Regions from separate parts of the Paraburkholderia sp. J63 genome, predicted to be linked through region 2. Evidence: riboswitches for the same ligand, from Rfam matches in the RefSeq annotation. Region 2 holds a riboswitch; the other holds the start of a gene.
What was found. A riboswitch is a leader RNA that binds a small molecule or an ion and turns the genes downstream of it on or off. The one in region 2 is predicted to bind glycine.
Positions count from the first base shown of each region.

Region 1: another riboswitch for glycine. It lies ahead of gcvT (glycine cleavage system aminomethyltransferase GcvT); the one in region 2 lies ahead of U5775_RS28780 (D-amino acid dehydrogenase).

Region 1 is NZ_CAJMZF010000011.1:146,922-157,366, forward strand. Features, by position in the region: gene gcvP (aminomethyl-transferring glycine dehydrogenase) at 1-1,124, opposite strand, end outside; gene gcvH (glycine cleavage system protein GcvH) at 1,192-1,572, opposite strand; gene gcvT (glycine cleavage system aminomethyltransferase GcvT) at 1,652-2,770, opposite strand; glycine riboswitch at 2,872-3,014, opposite strand; glycine riboswitch at 3,071-3,186, opposite strand; gene U5775_RS14665 (hypothetical protein) at 3,305-3,676, opposite strand; gene U5775_RS14670 (oxidoreductase) at 3,893-4,942, opposite strand; gene U5775_RS14675 (UvrD-helicase domain-containing protein) at 5,246-7,336, shown strand; gene U5775_RS14680 (c-type cytochrome) at 7,457-8,383, opposite strand; tRNA gene U5775_RS14685 (tRNA-Arg) at 8,740-8,815, shown strand; gene U5775_RS14690 (LysR family transcriptional regulator) at 8,908-9,816, opposite strand; gene U5775_RS14695 (hypothetical protein) at 10,059-10,313, shown strand; gene U5775_RS14700 (phosphocholine-specific phospholipase C) at 10,369-10,445, shown strand, end outside.
Region 2 is NZ_CAJMZF010000035.1:38,330-48,774, forward strand. Features, by position in the region: gene betA (choline dehydrogenase) at 1-1,489, opposite strand, end outside; gene U5775_RS28760 (purine-cytosine permease family protein) at 1,530-3,062, opposite strand; gene U5775_RS28765 (aldehyde dehydrogenase family protein) at 3,225-4,739, opposite strand; gene speB (agmatinase) at 4,811-5,785, opposite strand; gene U5775_RS28775 (LysR family transcriptional regulator) at 5,960-6,892, shown strand; gene U5775_RS28780 (D-amino acid dehydrogenase) at 6,956-8,209, opposite strand; glycine riboswitch at 8,252-8,363, opposite strand; gene U5775_RS28785 (AraC family transcriptional regulator) at 8,534-9,526, opposite strand; gene U5775_RS28790 (3-keto-5-aminohexanoate cleavage protein) at 9,641-10,445, shown strand, end outside.

The DNA of each region.
Region 1 (10,445 bases), on a different contig from region 2:
ATGCGCTTCAGACCCTGCGGGCCGTGGTAGACCGCGTACATGCTCGCCATGATCGCGAGTAGCGCCTGCGCCGTGCAGACGTTCGAGGTGGCCTTCTCGCGGCGGATGTGCTGCTCGCGCGTTTGCAGCGCGAGGCGCAGCGCCGGGTTGCCCTGCGCGTCGACGGTCACGCCGACGAGACGGCCCGGCATCTGGCGCTTGAATTCGTCCTTGACCGCGAGATAGGCGGCGTGCGGGCCGCCGAAGCCCATCGGCACGCCAAAGCGCTGCGAGTTGCCGACGGCCACGTCGGCGCCCCATTCGCCGGGCGGCGCGAGCATCGTGAGCGCGAGCAGGTCGGCGGCGGCGATCACCGCGCCACCGGCTGCATGGACGGCTTGCGCCAGTTCGCGATAGTCGTGCACGTCGCCGTTCACGCCCGGATACTGGAGCAGCACGCCGAAGGCGTTCGCCTGAGCCGCTTCGGCGGCGGGGCCGACCTTCACCTCGATGCCGATCGGCTTCGCGCGCGTCTTCACGACTTCGAGGGTTTGCGGCAGCACGTCGTCGGCGACGAAGAACACGTTCGACTTCGACTTGCCCACGCGCTGCACGAGCGTCATCGCTTCGGCGGCGGCCGTGGCCTCGTCGAGCAGCGACGCGTTCGAGATCGCGAGACCCGTCAGGTCGACGATCATCTGCTGGAAGTTCAGGAGCGCTTCAAGGCGGCCCTGCGAGATTTCCGGCTGGTACGGCGTGTAGGCCGTGTACCAGGCCGGGTTTTCGAGCACGTTGCGCAGGATGACGGCCGGCGTGTGCGTGTTGTAGTAGCCCTGCCCGATATAGGAGCGGAACACCTGGTTCTTGTCCGCGAGCGCGCGCAGTGCGGCGAGCGCCTCGGCTTCCGAGCGCGGCTCGCCGAAGGGCCCGAGCGGCAGCGCGTCCTGGCGGCGGATCGCGGCCGGGATGACCGCGTCGATCAGCGCGGCGCGGGAGGCGAAGCCGAGCGTGTCGAGCATCGCCTGCTGGTCGGCCGGGTCGGGCCCGATGTGGCGAGCGGCGAAGGCGTCATGCGCTTCGAGCGCGGCGAGCGAGAGAGCCGAAAGCGGCGTGTTCATCAGACGATCCGGGTGTTCGAGCTTCATAAGGGTTCCTGCAGGCGCGGGCGGCGTGGCATGGGAGCGCGCCGCCGCGCCATTGCGGTTACAGGGATTAGGCGCCGATGGCCTTTTCGTAGGCGGCGGCGTCGATCAGCGCGTCGAGCTTGGCGTCGGCGGCCGGCTTGATCTTGAAGAGCCACGACTCGTAGGGCGCGCCGTTCACCTGGTCCGGCGTGTCGACGAGCGCCGTGTTCGATTCGACGATCTCGCCCGACACCGGCGCGTAGATGTCCGAGGCGGCTTTGACCGATTCGATCACGGCCACGGCGTCGCCGGCCGTGACGGCGCGGCCCGCATCGGGCAGTTCGAGGAAGACGATGTCGCCGAGCGCTTCCTGCGCGTGGTCGGTGATGCCGATGGTCAGCGTGCCGTCGGCTTCGGTGCGAATCCATTCGTGCGATTCGGTGTATTTCAGATCGGCCGGGATGCTCATGGGTTGCTCCAGTGCGTGGTTCGTTATGGCTTGAAAGAGGGGGGCGTGCGCGGCGCGGATCCTCGCGGATCCTCACGGATCAAGCGACGAGCACCTGGCCGTTGCGCACGAAGGGCAGTTTTACCACGCTTGCGGGAAGGGCTTTGTCACGGATCTGCACCTGCACGACGTCGCCGGGCTGCACGCCCTGGGGCACGCGCGCGAAGGCGATGGATTCCTGCATCGTCGGCGAGAAAGTGCCGCTCGTGATTTCGCCTTCACCGTGCGGCGTGAGCACTTTCTGGTGCGCGCGCAGCACGCCGCCCGCCTTGCCGTTTTCCTTTTGCAGGATCAGGCCGACGAAGGCCATGCGCGAGCCGTTGGCTTCGAGCACGGGGCGGCCGACGAAGTCGCGCGGCGCTTTCATGTCGACGGTCCAGGCGAGGCCCGCGTCGAGCGGCGAGACGCCTTCGTCCATGTCCTGGCCGTAGAGGTTCATGCCCGCTTCGAGGCGTAGCGTGTCGCGCGCGCCGAGACCGCAGGGCTTCACGCCCTGGCGCTCCAGCGCGTTCCAGAATTCGCAGACGGCGACGGCGGGCAGCACGATTTCGAAGCCGTCCTCGCCCGTGTAGCCCGTGCGCGCGATCATCAGCTCGCCGAACGGCGTGGCTTCGATCTTCGCGGCGTTGAAGGGCTTGAGGAACTCGCTGGCGCTGCGCGAGGAGGGCGCGACCTGCCAGACTTTTTCGCGCGCGTTCGGGCCTTGCACGGCGACGATCGCGAGATCGCGGCGCGGCGTGATGGTGAGGCCGAAGCCGCCTTCGGCGTTGAGCTTCTCGAACCAGGCGATGTCTTTTTCGGCGGTGCCCGCGTTGACCACAGTGCGGAATTCGTCGTCGGCGAAGAAGTAGACGATCAGGTCGTCGATCACGCCGCCTTCGGGGTTCAGCATGCACGAGTAGAGGGCCTTGCCCGGCGTCGTGAGCTTGGCGACGTTGTTGGCGAGTGCGCGGGAGAAGAACTCGCGCGCCTTCGCGCCCGAGAAGTCGACCACGCACATGTGCGAGACGTCGAACATGCCGGCGTCGGTGCGCACGGCGCGATGCTCGTCGATCTGCGAGCCGTAGTTGACGGGCATGTCCCAGCCGCCGAAGTCGACCATGCGGGCATTGAGCGCGCGGTGCGAGTCGTTCAGCGGGGTGCGTTTGAGTTCGGTCATGGGGCCTCAGGCGGTCACGAGGTTTCGTTGCGAAAATCGCGCGAAAACGAAAAAGGCCATGCAGGAAACGCCGCAGGCACGATGCCTGGAGTCGGTTCTTGCATGGCCCCTCTGTCCTCGATACCTGAGAGATTGCGCCGTGCTTGATGCTGCTCGACGGCGCGCGCCCCTTCGGTGGGCAGCCTGAACGCGCGCGGGGCAGATTCCCGCCGCCGTTCTACTGCCGCTCTCCAGAGTTGCGGACTTCAAGCCGCTTCGAACGCTTCGCGCATGGGCGCGAGGCAGGGCGAATGGGCGGTCCGGCGCGCACGGTCCTTTTGCCTGAGAGTTTGTGGGTTGCCCCTTCGGCGGCGCCGCGCGTTGCACTCACCCGATGGCGGGGTGCGACAAACGGCGCGCTCTCCCGGCGCGCGCAGCGATTGTGCGCGACGCCTGGGCGGTGTGTCAATGCGGAAAAAATCGGGGGCAGGCGCCGCGAGGGGGCTGTGGGGCGGCTGCGAGGGGGCTGAACTGGCGCTTTGGGCGCCCGCTGCTTTACTCGCCGATCGCGCGTGCCGCCGTGTCGAGTTCCTGGTTCAGCACGCGCTGCTCGTCGCCGGAGAGGCCGCCGCCGTGCTGGGCCGCCATGTCGTGCGCTTCGCCGCGGATCGTGTCGAGGCGGTGATGCAGCGCACCGCCTTGGGGCGGCGGGTAGTAGCCCTGATTCACGCGCATGTCGATGCGGCGGCTCAGATTGTCGATGCGGCCATCGACCTGATGCAGGCGCTCCACGGCCACTTCATGCGGATTCGGGCCGGGATTGACGACGACGGGGCGCGGCGGCGGCGGGTTGACCACGCACGCGGCGAGCGTGGAGGCGAGGGCGCCGGCGGCGGCGTAGCGGATGGCACGGTTGAAACGGGTCATTGAGACTCTCCTTGTGTCGAACGCAGTTGGCGCTTTAGCGCTTACTGCGATCCCACGCATTAGCGAGTGGGGCTTCTAGTCGTTGTTGCTCGGTTTTTTTGTGTTGTATGTCGGCAAACGTGTTGTGCGCGCCGTCCGATGACCGCCGGACGGCGCGTACTTGTAACTATTTGTTCTGACCTTTCAGCCGCGTCGGGGAAATGCAAGGTGATCGCGTCAGGTCGCGCGCGTGAACGCGATCGTGCGGCCTTCTGCGGCGCTCTGCATGGCGATCTCGATGATGCTCATCACGTCGATGGCATCCTGCGGACTGACCGGGAACGGCTCGCCATCGCGGATCGCGGCGGCGAGCGCGCGATAGAGATCCGCGTAATTGCCGGCGGCGTTGGGCACGGTGAGTTCGGTTTCCGTGCCATCGTCGGCGAGCATGTGCAGGCGGCCCGGCTCGTTGCCGTCGCCGAAACCGGGCTGGCCCGGACGCAGCCCCGCCTTGAGCTGATCCTCCTGTGTATCGAGCCCGTTCTTCAGATAGCTGCCGCGCGTGCCATGAACCACGAAGCGCGGCGCGAACGCGGCCAGCGCGCTCGCGTGCAGCACGGCGTCGTGGCCCGGATAGCCCAGCACGAGATGCACGTAGTCGGGCGCCGTGGCGTGGTCGCGGCGCGTGTGGACGAACGCCGTGACCGACTCGGGCGCGCCGAACAGCGCGAGCGCCTGGTCGATCAGATGCGGCCCGAGGTCGTAGAGCAGGCCGCCGCCGCGCGTGGCGTCCTCGCGCCAGCGCTGGCGCACCTGCGGACGGAAGCGGTCGAAATGCGACTCGTAGTGTGTGACGCGCCCGAGCTCGCCGTTCGCGAGCAGCTCGCGCACGGTGAGGAAATCGCCGTCCCAACGGCGGTTGTGGAACGGCGCGAACACGAGGCCGCGCTGCTTTGCGATGGCCGCGAGCGTGCGCGCTTCGTCGGCGCTCAGCGTGACCGGCTTGTCGACGAGCACGTGCTTGCCGCGCTCCAGCGTGCGGCGCGCGAGCTCGTAGTGCGTGTCGTTGGGCGTGGCGATCACCACGCATTCGATGGCGTCGAGCGAGAGCAGGGCGTCGAGGTCGGGAACGATCGCGGCGTCCGGATAATCGGCCTGCGCGCGCCCGGCCTGGCTCGTCGCGATGGCGGCCAGCGTGGCCGCGCCGCTATGGGCGATCACGGGGGCGTGGAAGGTCTGGCCGGCGAAGCCGTAGCCCATCAGGCCGATTTGCAGCGGTGCAGTCATGAAGCGCGTCCTCTTTCCAGCAAGAAGGCGGCGCGGCGCGAGCCGTCGCCGCGGGTGGCGGGAACCTGACATTGTGGCACGCGGGGCGGGCGCGCTGCATGGGGCCGCATCGGCGCGATGCCGCCTCGTGTTAACATCGCAGCTCTCGCGTGAGAGGCTTCCGCCACGTTGTGGCACGCCTCGCGCCGTGCGGATTGCCCTCGTGTGTTTGCGCCGACCACATCGACCATCGGTCGAAGCCGCAGCGCCACGAAAGCCCGCACGCCTCCCAGCCGTACCACCCGTTTTTCCAATCCAGCAACGATGTCCGCAGGCCTGAATCCCGCCCAAAGCGAAGCGGTGCGCTATCTCGACGGTCCCTGTCTCGTGCTCGCCGGCGCGGGCAGCGGCAAGACACGTGTGATCACGCAGAAGATCGCGCACCTGATCGAAGCGAAAGGCTTCGAGCCGCGCCATATCGCGGCCGTCACCTTCACCAACAAAGCCGCCGCCGAAATGCGCGAGCGTGTGGGCAAGCTGCTCGAAGGCAAGACGCTCACCACGCCCGGCAAGGAAGGCCGCAAGGTGCCGACCAACCAGCTCACGGTCTGCACGTTCCATTCGCTCGGCGTGCAGATCCTGCGCCAGGAAGCCGAGCATCTGGGCTTGAAGCCCCAGTTCTCGATCATGGACTCCGACGACTGCTTCGCCATGATCCAGGAGCAGGTGGGCTCGACCGACAAGGGCTTCATCCGCAAGATCCAGTCGATCATCTCGCTCTGGAAGAACGGCCTCGTGATGCCCGAGGAAGCGCTCGCGACCGCTTCGAACGAGGACGAGCACCAGGCCGCAATCGTCTATCGCAACTACGTGGCGACACTGCACGCCTACCAGGCCGTGGATTTCGACGACCTGATCCGCCTGCCGACCGAGCTGTTCGCGAAGAACGAGCCCGTGCGCGAGCGCTGGCAAAACAAGCTGCGCTATCTGCTGATCGACGAGTACCAGGACACCAACACCTGCCAGTACGAGCTGCTCAAGCTGCTGGCGGGCCCGCGCGCCGCGTTCACGGCCGTGGGCGACGACGACCAGGCGATCTACGGCTGGCGCGGCGCCACGATCGAGAATCTCGCGCAGCTCGGCAAGGACTATCCGAAGCTGCACGTGGTCAAGCTCGAGCAGAACTACCGCTCGACGGTGCGCATTCTCACGGCGGCGAACAACGTCATCGCGAACAACCCGAAGCTGTTCGAGAAGAAGCTCTGGTCCGAGCACGGCATGGGCGACACCATCTCCGTCACGCCCTGTAACGACGAGGAGCACGAGGCCGAATCAGTGGTGTTCCGGCTTTCGGCGCACAAGTTCGAGCGGCGCGCGCAGTTCCGCGATTACGCGATTCTTTATCGCGGCAACTTCCAGGCGCGCATCTTCGAACAGGTGCTGCGCCGCGAGCGCATTCCCTACGTGCTCTCGGGCGGCCAGTCGTTCTTCGACAAGGCCGAGATCAAGGACCTCTGCGCGTACCTGCGCCTGATCGCCAACCACGACGACGATCCCGCGTTCATCCGCGCGATCACGACGCCGCGGCGCGGCGTGGGCAACACCACGCTCGAAGCGCTGGGTTCGTTCGCGGGGCAGGCGAAGGTGTCGCTGTTCGAGGCCGTGTACATGGGCGGTATCGAGGCGCGGCTTTCGGCGCGCCAGGTCGAGCCGATGCGCGTGTTCTGCGACTTCATGCAGCGGCTCGCCGAGCGCGCGGTGAAAGAGCCCGCGACGGTCGTGCTCGACGACCTCATGGAAGCGATCCACTACGAGGCGTATCTCTATGACGCGTTCGACGAGCGCCAGGCGCAGTCGAAGTGGCAGAACGTGCTCGAATTCCTCGAATGGCTCAAGCGCAAGGGCACGAAGCCCGAGCAAGAAATTGGCGAAGACAGCGAGGCCACCGGCTATGACAACACCGACGGTCTCGCCGATACGGGCAAGAACCTGATGGGCCTGATCCAGACCGTCGCGCTGATGTCGATGCTCGAAGGCAAGGACGAAGACCCGGACGCCGTGCGCCTTTCGACCGTGCATGCGTCGAAGGGGCTGGAGTATCCGCACGTGTTCCTCGTGGGCGTCGAGGAAGGGATCATGCCGCACCGCGGCGGCTCGGAAGACGACGTGATCGACGACGCGCGCATCGAGGAAGAGCGCCGGCTCATGTACGTGGCGATCACGCGCGCGCAGCGCAGCCTGCATCTGAACTGGTGCAAGAAGCGCAAGCGGGCGCGCGAGACGGTGGTGTGCGAGGCGTCGCGCTTCATCCCCGAGATGGGGCTGGACGATGCGCCGCCGCCCACGCCCGAAGAGGCGCCGATGTCGCCGAAGGACCGGCTCGCGAGCCTGAAGGCGTTGTTGCAGAAGGGTTGAGCGCTGGCGACGTCCCGGCAAACGAAAAGGGCTGCATCGTGTGATGCAGCCCTTTGTTTTTGTGCGCCTTGCTTGGTGCGCCTTGCGTCGTCGGCGGGCCTGCGGCGCGTGAGCGTGTACTTACTTCGCCGCGTTCACCATGTAATCGACGGCGGCCTTCACCTGGTCGTCGGAGGCGCTCGAACCGCCCTTGGGCGGCATCTGGCCCTTGCCGTGCAGCGCGTAGTTGTAGATCTTGTCCATCGGATCCTTGAGGCGCGGCGCCCAGTCGTCCTTGTTGCCGAATTTTGGCGCGCCGAGCACGCCCGCCGCGTGGCACGCCTGGCAGACCTGCTGATAGAGCGCCTTGCCTGCCTGCGAGGCATCGGCGCTTTGGGACCCGCCGCCTGCCGCCGGCGCGGAGGACGCTTGCGGAATCGCGGCGATCGCCGCCGCGGCGGCCGCGGCTTGTGCGTTGGCCGCGCTTGCGGACGCATCGGCGCCCGAAGCCGGCGCGGCGCCCGAAGCGCCCGCCGCCGCCGACGCACCTTGCGCGGCACCCGGCGCGGGCTGGGGCGGATCCTGGAAGTTCGCGCCGCCGTGGTCCGCCATGTAGACGACCGCGCGGCCGATTTCGTAATCGCTGTAGTCGTCGGGGCTCGTGCCGCCACGCGGGGGCATCGCGCCCTTACCGGACAGCGCCGTTTTCCAGAGCGTGTCGAAGCCCTGGGAAATGCGCGGCGCCCAGTCGCCGGAATTGCCGAACTTGGGCGCGCCCGCGGCGCCGCTCGCGTGGCACGCGGAGCAGACGGCCTGATAGACCTGCTCGCCCGTCTTGTAGACGCGCGGCGCGTTGGCGTCGCGCACCGATACCTGGGCGACGGGCGCGATGCGCGCGGCCACCTGCTGTGCGGAGAGTTCCTCGGTGCCTGCGCCCGTGCGCGTCGTGTTGTCGACGTAGTAGGCGAGCAGAATGATGATGACGATGGGGACGGCAAACCCGGCGATGACAGCGGCAATCAGCTGGCCGGGCGTTTTGATCGGGGCTCCGTGGGGTGCTTCGCTCATGCTTGTCTCGACTCCCGTTGGTTTTTTGGTGAGCGGTACAGCAGGACGGCAACAGCCTTGCGATTGAGCAAACAGGAACGATTATAGACGCAAGGTTTTGCGGCCGGTTGCCGCGCGCGGGGCTCTTCAGCGGGCGTTTACCCGGAGTGGTGCGGTGCGGCGGCGGGTGGCGGTCGTAAATGGCGCCGGATCGTGGGGAGGGTGGGGTGAACGGCTGGCGGCGGGGGTGGGGGGCCGGGCGTGGGCCGCGCGGGCACGCGGTGGACGTCGTCTTCGAAACCGGGTATTCTCTCGGTCTCATTGCGGTGCGGCTCCGCCCGGTTTATAAGGGCTGGCGGCGGCAACCGCTTCTCGATGCGCCCGTAGCTCAATGGATAGAGTACTGCCCTCCGAAGGCAGGGGTTGCTGGTTCGATCCCAGCCGGGCGCGCCAAGTCTGACAAAAATCCCCGATTTTCTGCTACCGCCGCGCATAAGCGCAGGCCGTGTTGCCCATGGCGCTTCGCTTTACCGACGCCCGCGCCCTCAACACCCCACCGACGCCCCACACATCCCGCCCGCAGCCTCCCCCGCCTCGCCCCCGGGCACAATACACGCCAGAAACGCCTCAATCACCGGACTCTGCCTGCGCGCCTTCAGGTAATACACATATTCATCGATCGTCGTATCCACACCGCGCAGCGCGATCACACGCAGATCCGGATGCCGCTCCGCTTCACCGCGCGGAAAAATGCTCCCGCCCACGCCGTGCAGAATGGCTTCGCGAATCGCCTCGCGGCTACCGATTTCCGCCATCGAAGCGGGGGTGACACCGGCCCTGGCGAGAATCTCCTCGGTGCAGCTACGCGTGACCGAGCCAGCCTCGCGGATCAACAGACGCACCTCGGCGAGGCGCGCCGCGTCGATCGTCTCGAAGCGCGCTAGCGGATGGCTGTGATGCACGACGAGCACGAGCGGATCGGTCGAGATCACGCGCCGCTCCAGCCCCTCGGCATCATTGCGCTGCGACGACACCGCAAGGTCGATCCGAAACTCGTGCAGCGCATTGAGGATGTCTTCCGAATTGCCGATCCGGCAGGTGAGCGCGATGGCCGGATGCGCCTTCGAGAAGCGGCCGATCGCATCCATGATGTAGTACGGCCCCGTCGCGCCGAGCCGCAATTGACCTTCGAACAGGCCGCCGACGTTGCGCAGCATGACGTCGGCCTGGGCCTCGAAATCGATCATCTTCTCGACGATCGGCAACAGCGCGATACCGGTTTCGGTGACCGCGAGGCGGCGTCCGCTGCGATAGAACAGCTCGACACCGTAATGCTGCTCGACTTGCCGGATCTGCGCGGCGATGGTCGGCTGACTCACGCCGAGATGGCGCGCCGCACGCGTGATGCTGCCCTGGCGGACCGTCGCGTGGAACGCCTTTAGCTGATCGAACAAAATCCCGTCCTCTCCTCCTCGTCCGCGCGACAGCGTAGCGCGCCGATGTGTCCGCCGTATGACGCGCGCCCCGGCCGCAACGTCATCTTTGTCTGCGCATGGTTGTGTGCGCACCGGTGCATCGAGCGAAGCTTCAAGCAAAAAAGCTGAGGTACACCGCAAGAAACCTGATGGAACCGTTCACTGCGAGGACATTCGCCGATGCGTTAATGGGCGCATTCGTCATTCACGGACCGATCCTCATGCGTCGAATCGATTCGCGCGCCGTCTGGGCGGCGGTGCTCCTTTCTCTCGCGCTTGCCGCGTGTGACGGCAGTGGCAGCGGCGATCCGTCTGCTTCGCCGGGCGCGAACAGTCAACAGAACGGTCTGCAAAACAACCCGCAAAGCAGCCAGCAGATGGCGGGCGCCAGCGCGAACACGAGCGCCGAAGACAACCCGCCGGGCGCGCCCGACATGCACTGGGCGCCCGATTCCAGCGCGAGCGGCGCGCATTGATTCGCAGTCCACATATTTCTTTTCCTCCCGATTCTTCCCGATAACAGGACTTTCCATGTCGTCGAAAAACAGACGCGACTTCCTGCGCCTCGCGGCCCACTCGGCCGGCGCGATGGCCGCCTATGCGGGCTT
Region 2 (10,445 bases):
AGCCCTTCAGGCCCCGCACGCGCAGCTCGGAGTCGACCACGGCCATGTCGTCCTCGCCCATCCGGCACGAGCCGCAGGGATGCATGGTGCTTTCCAGATTCGCCCGCACGAAGGCGTCGATCTCGTCGTCGGTGCGTACGTCGGGACCCGGCGCGAGTTCGACATCGCGGAAGCGGTCCATGGCCGGCTGCCCAATGATCTCGCGCGTGAGCCGTACGCAGCGCCGGAAGCCCTCGCGGTCCTCTTCGCGATCCAGATAATTGAAACGGATCTCGGGATGCACGTAGGGGTCCGCCGTCGTGAGCCGCACGTGTCCCCGGCTCCTGGGCTTGTTCGGGCCGGTGAGCACCATGAAGCCATGCCCCTTGAACGGCTTGTCGCCGTCATAGCGCATGGCCGCCGGCAGGAAATGGAACTGGATATCGGGCCAGCGCAGCCCCGCTTCGGAGCGGATGAAACCGCCCGCTTCGAAATGGTTGCTCGCGCCCAGGCCGTCCTTGAACAGCAGCCAGCGCAATCCGATCAGGAACTTGTGCCACGGATCCATCTGACCATTGAGCGTGACCGGCTCCTTGCAGGCGTACTGGATGTAGATCTCGGCGTGATCCTGCAGATTCATGCCGACGCCCGGCAGCGCATGCTTGACCTCCACGCCCGCCGCGCGCAATGCCTCGGCAGGCCCGATCCCCGAGCGCTGCAACAGATGCGGCGAGCCAATCGGCCCCGATGCAATCAGCACTTCGGCGCGGCAGCGCACGGTATGCGTGACGCCGCCCCGGTCGTAGACCACGCCAACCGCACGCTTGCCCTCGATGATCACATGCCGCGTCATTGCATTGGTGACCACATGCAGGTTGGGCCGGTTCATCGCCGGGCGCAGGTACGCATTCGCCGTCGACCAGCGCACGCCGTCCTTCACCGTCATGTGCATCGCGCCGAACCCTTCCTGCATGTGGCCGTTGCAGTCGTCCGTATGGATGTAACCCGCCTGTACGCCCGCTTCGATCCACGCGCCGTACAGCGGATTCTTCATATTGTTGCCGTTGTTGGTCGAGAGCGGCCCGTTCGATCCGCGATACTGGTCGCCGCCGAATTTGTAGCTTTCGGCGCGGCGAAAGTACGGCAGGCAGTTACGGTAGCCCCAGCCGCGCGCGCCCAGTTCCTCCCATTCGTCGAAGTCGTATGCGTGGCCGCGAATGTAGACGAGCCCGTTGATCGACGACGATCCGCCCAGCACCTTGCCGCGCGGGCAATGTAGCTGGCGCCCGTTCAGATGCGGCTCCGGCGCGGTCTGATATTTCCAGTTGAATTTGCGCGTGTTCATGGGCAGGGAGAACGCACTGGGCATCTGGATGATGATGCTGCGGTCGCTGCCGCCATACTCGAGCACCAGCACGCTCACGGATGGATCCTCGGTGAGCCGGTTGGCCAGCACGCAGCCCGCCGATCCCGCGCCCACGATAATGTAGTCGTATTGCCCGCTTTCCATGATGAATTCCTGATTCGTTATCCTGACGAAAAGAACGCGCCTAGAAGCGCTGATCTCCCGTCGTGTATTGAGGCATGGTCTTTTCGATCTGCGAGATGAGCGCGTCTTCGCGGCGAAGGTCGAGCGAGCGGCTCAGCAGGTAATAGGCGATGCCCGAGACCAGCAGCCCGACGAGCCAGGCGAGGTCCACGCTGCCCATCGCCCGCGCCAACGGGCCGACGTAGACTTCGCTCGCGCCGTCGAAGATGCAGAAGAACGGGACCATCGCGGCAAACCCTATTGCGTACGAGATCAGGCCGCGCGCGCCCCACGTCCCGTAGATGTTGTTGTGCGGCAGGAAAAAGTGCGGAATTGCGTAGCGGCCCTTGCGCACGAAAAAATAGTCCGTGAGGTTCACGGCCGTCCAGGGCACGAGGAAATAAAGCATCACCACGAGATAGATGTTCAGCACCGAAAGCCCCTTGCCCGACGAATAGATGCTGAGCGCGACGCCAAGCTGCAGCACCACGACAAACAGGATCGCCAGCACGCGCACGCGGGGAGTAGGCTCGATCTTCCTGAACGAATCGAGGCCCGTGATCGCCGTGAGCTTCGCGCTGTAGATGTTCATCGCGATCACGGGCAGGAACGCCACGATCGTGACCGCCACCACCACGCTCCCGAGGCGCGGCGACAGATCGCTGCCCACCTGGTTGAGCGCCACGAGCACGTCGGTGGCGTGCAGGTGATCGCCGAGCCAGCCGCCCACCGCGATCATCCACGCGCCCGACAGCGACGCCCCGAGGAACACGGCGGCGATCAGCCGGCCGCTCGGCGTGTTCTTCGGCAGATAGCGCGAATAATCGGACACGTAAGGCGCATACGCGATGTTGTAGCTCGCCGCAGCCGCGAACTGCGTGATGAACCCGGTCCAGTTAAAGCCGAGCGGCGCGGGCGGCGGCGTGCCGGGCAGCGCCGCCGGCAGCGGCAGATCGGGCACCCAGTGCATGAGCACCGCCAGCGTGACGATGCCGTACAGCGGCAGCGACAAATACAGCGCCCACTTGAAGCTGCGATGCATCCAGTCGTGGCCGAGAATCGCGAGGACGGCTGCGGGCACGGTAACGATCAGGGCCACTCTGAGCGGGTCCCAGCCGAACAGCGCCTTGAGCCCCTGCATCATCAGCACGAGGTTCACGATGTTGAAACCCGCGAACACGAACAGCGTGGCGAGCAGCACGAGCACCACGCCGCGATAGCCGAACTGCGCACGCGACTGGATCATCTGCGGCAGCCCCAGATGCGGGCCCTGCGAGCCGTGGAACGCCATGAACAAGGTGCCGAACATGATGCCGAGCGTGCCGGCGACGGTGGTCCAGAGCGCGTTCAGTCCTACGCTCGGCCCAACGAAGCCGATGGTCATCGTAAAGAAGGTGAAGTTGCCGAGAAACCAGAATGGCCCCTGACGCGATAGCCGGTCCGTTCGCTCGTTCTCCGGAATGAAATCGATCGAATGCCCCTCGATGGCGCCGTGCTCGCCTGCGGTGGCCGCTGGTGTGGCGATCGGTGCTGCGACTCTGTCGTTTGCTTCCATCGTATGCCTCATGTCGTAATGGACGATGCTGCGTAGAGTGAGTAAAGGTCTGGACGCGCGGAGCAAGGCCCGCGAAGGCGAGCCGCTCCGCCGCGTGTCGACGGCTGACGGCCGGCATGGTGCTACGTGGCGCTACGTGGCGCTACGTGGCGCTACGTGGCGCTACGCGTCGTTCAGCGTGATCCAGACGGCTTTGGTCTCCATCAGCGAGTCGAGTTGCTCGGAGCCCAGATCCTTGCCGAAGCCCGATTCCTTGAAGCCGCCGAACGGCATCGCGGGATCGATCGTGCTGTGCGCGTTCACGTAGACGCTGCCGGCGCGCAGCTTCGGCACCAAGGCGTGCACGCGGTTCAGGTCGCGTGAGTAGATCGCGGCGGCGAGGCCATAGCGCGTATCGTTTGCCAGCGCGACGGCCTCATTCAAGTCGTCGAACGGCGCGCTCACGAGCACGGGGCCGAAGATCTCCTCCTTCACGACCTGCATGTCCGCTCGGCAATGCGCGAAGATCGTCGGTTGAACGAAATACCCCGCCCCTTCCACGTTGCGCCCGCCGTATACCAGCTCCGCGCCTTCGCGGCGCCCCGTCTCGATCCACGACATCACGCGCGCCTTCTGCTGCGCCGAAACGAGCGGGCTCACGAAGCAATTGCGATCGAGACCCGGTGCAATCTTGAGCGTGCGGGTATAGTCGATCAGCGCGGCGAGAAAGCGCTCGTGCACACCACGCTGCACGTAGACACGGCTGCCTGCGTCGCATACCTGCCCCGAGTTGAAGAACATGCCGTTGGCGACCGCTCGCGCCGCGGCTTCGAGATCGGCGTCGTCGAGCACGAGCACAGGGGACTTGCCGCCCAGTTCCAGCGTGACGCGCTTGACGCCATCGAGCGCCGCGCTGCCGACGTCGCGCCCCACCGCCGTGGAGCCCGTGAACGTCACTTTGTCGATGCCGGGGTGGCGCGCCATCGCCGCGCCGATCACGTCGCCGCGCCCGGTCACGACGTTCACCACGCCGTCGGGAATGCCGGCCTCCTGAACGAGCTGCGCGAAGCGCAACGTCGAAAGCGAGGTCAGCTCCGCCGGCTTGATCACCGCCGTGCAACCCACGGCGAGCGTGGCGGCCAGCTTCCACGCCAGGGTTTGCAGCGGGAAATTCCACGGCACGATGATGCCGACCACGCCCACCGGCTCCTTGCGCGTATAGGCAAGATAGTGGCCGGGCAGCGAAGGCTCGACGGTGCGTCCGTGCAGCTTGGAAGCCCAGCCCGCGAAGTAGCGGAACGTATCCACTGTGCCCTGAATGTCCACGTCGCGCGCCTGCGCCACTGACTTGCCGACGTCGATCGATTCGATCTCGGCAAGCTCATCGGCGTGCGCTTCAATGAGATCGGCGAGGCGGTGCAGCAGGCGCTCGCGCTCGAGCGGCTTCAGACGCCGCCACGCGCCGCCGTCGAACTGGGCGCGCGCCGCCGCGACCGCACGATCGAGGTCGACCGTCGTGGCAAGCGGAATTTGCGTGATGACGCCCTCCGTGGAGGGCTCGATCACGTCGAGCACATCGCCCTCGCCGCCCGGCACGAAGGCGCCGTCGATCAGCATGCGTTGCGGCTGCTCGAGAAAGCGCCGCGTCTGTTCATGCACGCCGAACTGATCCAGATAGTTTCGTACGATGGATTCCAATGCTGTCTCCTGGTCTCGCGCGGCGTCGTGCTGCCGCGCCGCGCGTGTTTAGGTGTCCTGCCGCCGACGCTTCAGCGTCGCTGCTGGCTGCGTGCGTGAAAGATCACGCCGATGGCATTCAACAGCAGTTGTGCGGCGAGGATGGGCGTGACGCCCGCCGGATCGTATGCCGGCGCCACCTCCACGAGGTCCATGCCCACGACGTTGCCGTGACTGCGGCGCGCGAGCCCCTGGATGATTTCGAGCACTTCGTAGTAGGTGAAGCCGCCATGGCTCGGCGTACCCGTGCCCGGCGCGATGGACGGATCGAAACCGTCGATGTCGATCGTGACGTAGTAGGCGCGGCCTTCGGGAATCCGTGCAAGCACGCCCTCCGTACCGAGGCGGCGCACGTCGCGCACGGAAAGAATGTCGGAGCCCGCCGCGCGCGCGGCATCGTAGTCGCTGCGGTTCGACGAAGAGACGTTGCGAATGCCGAGCTGCGTCATGCCGCAGATATGCTGCATTTCCGAGGCGCGCCGCAGCGGATTGCCGTGCCCATAGCGCACGCCATGACGCTCGTCGACGAAATCCAGATGCGCGTCGAAGTGCACGATGTGGATCGGACCGCGGCCCTCGAACGCCTGCATCACAGGGGCGTGAATCGAATGGTCTCCGCCCAGCGTCACGGGCATCGCGCCGTTCGCGAGGATCTTGCGCACCGCGCTTTCGATATTGGCGTTGCTCGCCGCCATGTCGGTGTGGACGATGTCGGCGTCGCCCACGTCCACCATGCGGACCTGGTCGCGCGTCAGGTAGAGCGCATCGTCTTCGTGATCGTAGGCGCCCGCATGGCCGAACGAGAACAGCGTGGACGCTTCGCGGATGCTGCGCGGCCCAAACCGCGCCCCCGAACGCCACTGCGTGCCCATGTCGTTGGGTGCGCCGAGAATCGCCACATCGGCGTCGATGCGATCCCAGTCGAGGCAGACCGGCGATTTCGCAAACGTGCAATGTCCCACGAACGGCAAGTCGAGCCGCCCGCTTTCGTACGTATTGCCCTGCATGAGTGTCTCCGTGTTGATCCGCTGGTGAGTCCAGTCAGTAATCGGTGAACGACCCGGTTTTTGTCGGGCCGCCCGTTTGAGACACTATGTCGGTATTATTTTTGAACGAAAATCCCGGGTATCAGATGTTCATATCGGAATATCCGAAGCAAGCGATCATGGAGAACGCGGGCAATGATGCAACTGCAGGACGTGGACCTCAAGCTACTCAGGGTTTTCATGCATGTCGTGCGATGCGGCGGCTTTTCAGCGGCCCAGGCGACCCTGAACGTGAGCCAGTCGACCATCAGTGAGCAGATGACCACGCTCGAAACGCGCCTCGGCCTCAAGCTTTGCGAACGCGGGCGCAGCGGCTTCCGCCTGACCGAGCATGGCCTCGCCACGTACGAGGCGGCCCAGCGCCTGCAGGTCGCCGTGGAGGCGTTCTGCATGGACACGGACGCACTCAAGCAACATATCGCGGGCAGGCTCTATCTGGGCATCATCGACAACACCGTGACGGACACGGCTTCGCCGCTGCCGCGCGCCTTGCAGAAGTTTGTCTCGCGCGGCGAGGACGTGCACGTCGACGTCTACATCGGCACGCCTGCGGAGCTCGAAGAGCGCGTGCTGGACGGCAGGCTCCACGTTGCGATCGGCCATTTCCCGATACACGTTCCGGGCCTGAATTACACGGAGCTCTATCTGGAGCCCGACGGGCTCTATTGCGGCAAGGAGAACCCGCTCTTTGCGGGCGCGCGGGAGGGCGGCGTGCAGACCGAGGCCATCGCTTCGAGCCGCATTGCGGCGCGCGGCTACCTGCAGCAGCAGGATCTGAAGATGCTGAGCGCGAGCAAGGCCGCGGCGACGGTCGACAACGTGGAGGCGCAGGCGATCCTGATTCTCTCGGGTGCGTACATAGGATTTCTTCCCAATCACTACGCGGCACGCTGGGTGGAGCGCGACGAGATGCGGCGCATCGGCCCCACACAGTTCGGCATGCAGTCGCCCTTTTGCGCCGCGACCCGCCGGGCTTCTGCCCCGCCTTCGATCCTGCAGGCGTTCATGGTCGACTTGCATGAAGTCTGGCTGAATGAACGCCCGGGCGAACCCGGGGGGCCGACATGAGAACAACTGAGTAAAGCGACGCCCGCGTGCGCACGCGGGCGGCTTCTGCGTGGCCGTGAGCGCTCAGGAAGTCGCGAGACGAACGCCCTGCGAACGCCCGGCCATGCCTTCGATCAGCGCAGCGACGTTCTCCGCCGTGGCGGCCGACAAGGTCCAGCCGAGATGCCCGTGCCCCGTGTTGTAGAACACACCCGGCATGCGTCCGCGGCCGACCTTCGGCAACATGCCCGGCAGCATGGGCCGCAGGCCAGCCCACGGAATCACGCGCGAGGTATCGACCTGCGGGAACAGACGCCGCGTCCATTCGACGAGCGGCGCGACGCGGTCCGCGCGAATGTCACGGTTAAAGCCATTAAGCTCGGCTGTACCGGCCACGCGGAAACGGTCCGCGCCCAGCCGGCTCGTGACGATCTTGGCGCTCTCGTCGAGCAGGCTGACCCACGGCGCGGCGCGTTGGCTCGTCTCGTCGTCCAGGCTCACGGTGATCGAATAGCCCTTCACGGGATAAACGTTCACGCGGTCGCCCAGCATCGAAGCAAATGCACGGCTGCTCACGCCCGCACAAACGACGATCCGGTCAAATATTTCGTCATGCGAAATACCTTGTTCGAGCCGCGAGAGCGCGAAAGTGCCGCCCGATTCGCGCCTGATTGCGGCGATCTGCGTATCGTAGTGGAATTCGACGCCGTGCCGCACGCATGCCTGTGCGAGACCGCGCGTGAACTTGTGGATGTCGCCGGTCGAATCGGAGGGCGTGAAGAAGCCGCCGAAAAACGCGCCCTCCAGTGCAGGCTCGATCTGCCGGATCTCCGCTGGCGTCACGGGCCGGCGCTCCAGGCCGCCTTCGTTCAGGATGGCGTTGACCTTCGCGGCCACGTCGAAGCTCTTGCGGTCCTTGAAGATGTGCAGGATACCGCGCTGCTCGAGGTCGAACGCGATCCCCTCCTTGCGCGCGGTCTCGAACAGGTGCTCGCGGGCCGCAATCGCGAGGCGCACCGTTTCCAGCGTGTTCGCGCGATAGTTTGGGATCTGCCGCAGAAATTCGGCCATCCACGAATATTTGTGCCAGCCGGGACGCGGATTGACGAGCAGCGGCGCATCGCGCGTGAGCATCCAGCGCAGGCCTTTGAGCACGGTGGCGGCGTTGTTCCAGACTTCGGCGTTGCACGCGGAAAGCTGGCCGCCGTTCGCAAACGACGTCTCCATCGCGCTATAGCGATGGCGTTCGAACACGTCAACGCGAAAACCGCGTTTTGCGAGGGCGTAAGCGGTCGTGACGCCGGTAATCCCGGCGCCAATAATGGCGATTCGTGACATGACATGGTCCAGATTAAATTGAGCACTGTCGTTTCCGACACCTGTGCCCCATCTGTCCATGTACCTGAGAGTTTCTTTCCGGACCCGCGCAGAACGCGCTGGACGGAAATCTCCTTCGGTGGGCGCGTTCGCGCCGCTCTCCAGATGTTCTCGTTGCAGGGTCCTTGTGCCTGAGAGTTTCCGGGGCGGTTGCTCCGTCGGCGCCGTCCAGTGCTTTCGCAGTGACGGTCTCTCCCGCTGCATTTCATCGAACAGCGCAACGATAGCGGGCCGTTATTGCGGCTGCAAGCAGTTTTTTCGATCGAGCGCCAAATCCGCGGCCGGCTACCGGGTCTCTTTCCACTTTGAAACCGTCGTGCCAAAGTGCTTTCTGAACCAGAAAGCAAAAGCGCTTGAACTGGAAAAACCGAGCAGATCGGCCAGTTCGGAGAGCGAGCGATCGCTGTCGAGGATCTGCCGCGACGCGAGTTCACAGCGCACAACCTGCAGCAGCGCCGAAAAGCTCGTATTTTCAGCGGCCAAACGCCGATGCAAGGTACGCCGATCCACGCCGAGATGTCTCGCCACCTGGTCGGCCGTGGATCGGCCATTGGGCAGCATCGCGACAATGACCTGGCGAATGGTATGCGTGGCACTGTCATTCGCACCGGACAAAGCCTGCTCCAGAAAACGGCGGGCATAGTGCGCCATCTGCGAATCGGCGGGAGGCCGGCACGCCGCGAGGTCTTTTGCGTGACACACAATGCCATTGAAGCTGGAATTGAATTCGACCGCCAATCCAAAAAACGCCTTGTGGCAGGTTGCGCTATCCGGCGGGCGGTGCTCGAAGCAGACGCTTCGTGGCCGCCAGCCACGCCCCAGGAGTTCCCGTATGCTCCGGTACAGCACGCCAATCGCCATTTCTATGGATTGCCGAACCGAATGCTTGTCGCCCACCAGAATATTCTGGCGAATCAGAACGGCATCGCCATAGTCTTCAATGCGGGTCAACAGCGATGCATTGATCAAGCGGATATAACGGCACAGGCTCTCGAGCGCCTCGCGAGCCGTAGGCGCTTCACTCATCACCGCGCTGATCGGCCCGAGGTTCGAAAGCCGCCGGCTCATCGCGAGTCTCAAGCCGAAATCCTCCACCTTTGCCGCGGCGGCGCTGCTTTCCAGCAACTCGCGTACCGCGGCTGTGCTGATAGGCGCGTCGGGATTGACCAGATCGCGTGCGCTCAAGCCAACCCTGCGCAACATGCGTGCAGGATCCAGCCCGACGTCGCGGGCGAGATCCGCATAGCCGGTAAGGCTTGCGCTGCGGATCGTGAGCATGGATCGCTGCATGGCAGTGTCCCAATTTAGACATCGAATGTCCCAAATAATACATTGGCGTCGATCCCGCGGCGATATTCTTCCGGTGTGAAATTTTCTCCGAGGAGACACACCATGAACTTTCTCGACGGACATCTGTTCCCTGAAAACCAGCCGCCCCTGATCATCACGGCGGCACCTTATGCGCCGTCGTGGCTGCCATCGGACTTCCCCGGGGAAATCGCCGTGACGATGGAGGACCAGATCCAGAAGGCCGTGGACTGCTACAACGCGGGCGCCACGGTGCTGCATCTGCACGTGCGCGAGCTGGACGGCAAGGGCAGCAAGCGCCTCTCGAAGTTCAATGAACTGATCGCCGGCGTGCGCGCGCGCGTGCCGGAGATGATCATCCAGGTGGGCGGCTCCATCAGTTTCGCGCCGGAAACCGAAGGCGCGGCAGCCAAGTGGTTGTCGGACGACACGCGCCACATGCTGGCCGAACTGGACCCCAAGCCCGACCAGGTGACGGTGACGGTCAACACCTCGCAGATGAATGTTCTCGAGCAGTTCGATGCGCGCGACATCAAGGGCACGTCGATGGAAGACCCGGCGGTGTTCAACGCGTACAAGGAAATGACGGTGCCCGCGCAACCAGGCTGGGTCGAGGAACATGTGCGCCGCCTCACGGCCGCCGGTATCCAGAGCGCGTTCCAGTGCTACAACATCAACAGCTTCGAGTCGGTTGAGCGGCTCATGCGCCGCGGCATCTACAAGGGCCCGCTGGTCATGAACTGGGTGGCCATCGGCGGCGGCATGGATGCCCCCAACCTCTACAACATGGCCAACTTCGTGCGCGCAGTGCCCGACGGCGCGGTGTTGACGGTCGAAAGCTCCGTGCTCAACGTGCTGCCGGTGAACATGATGGGCATTGCGATGGGCC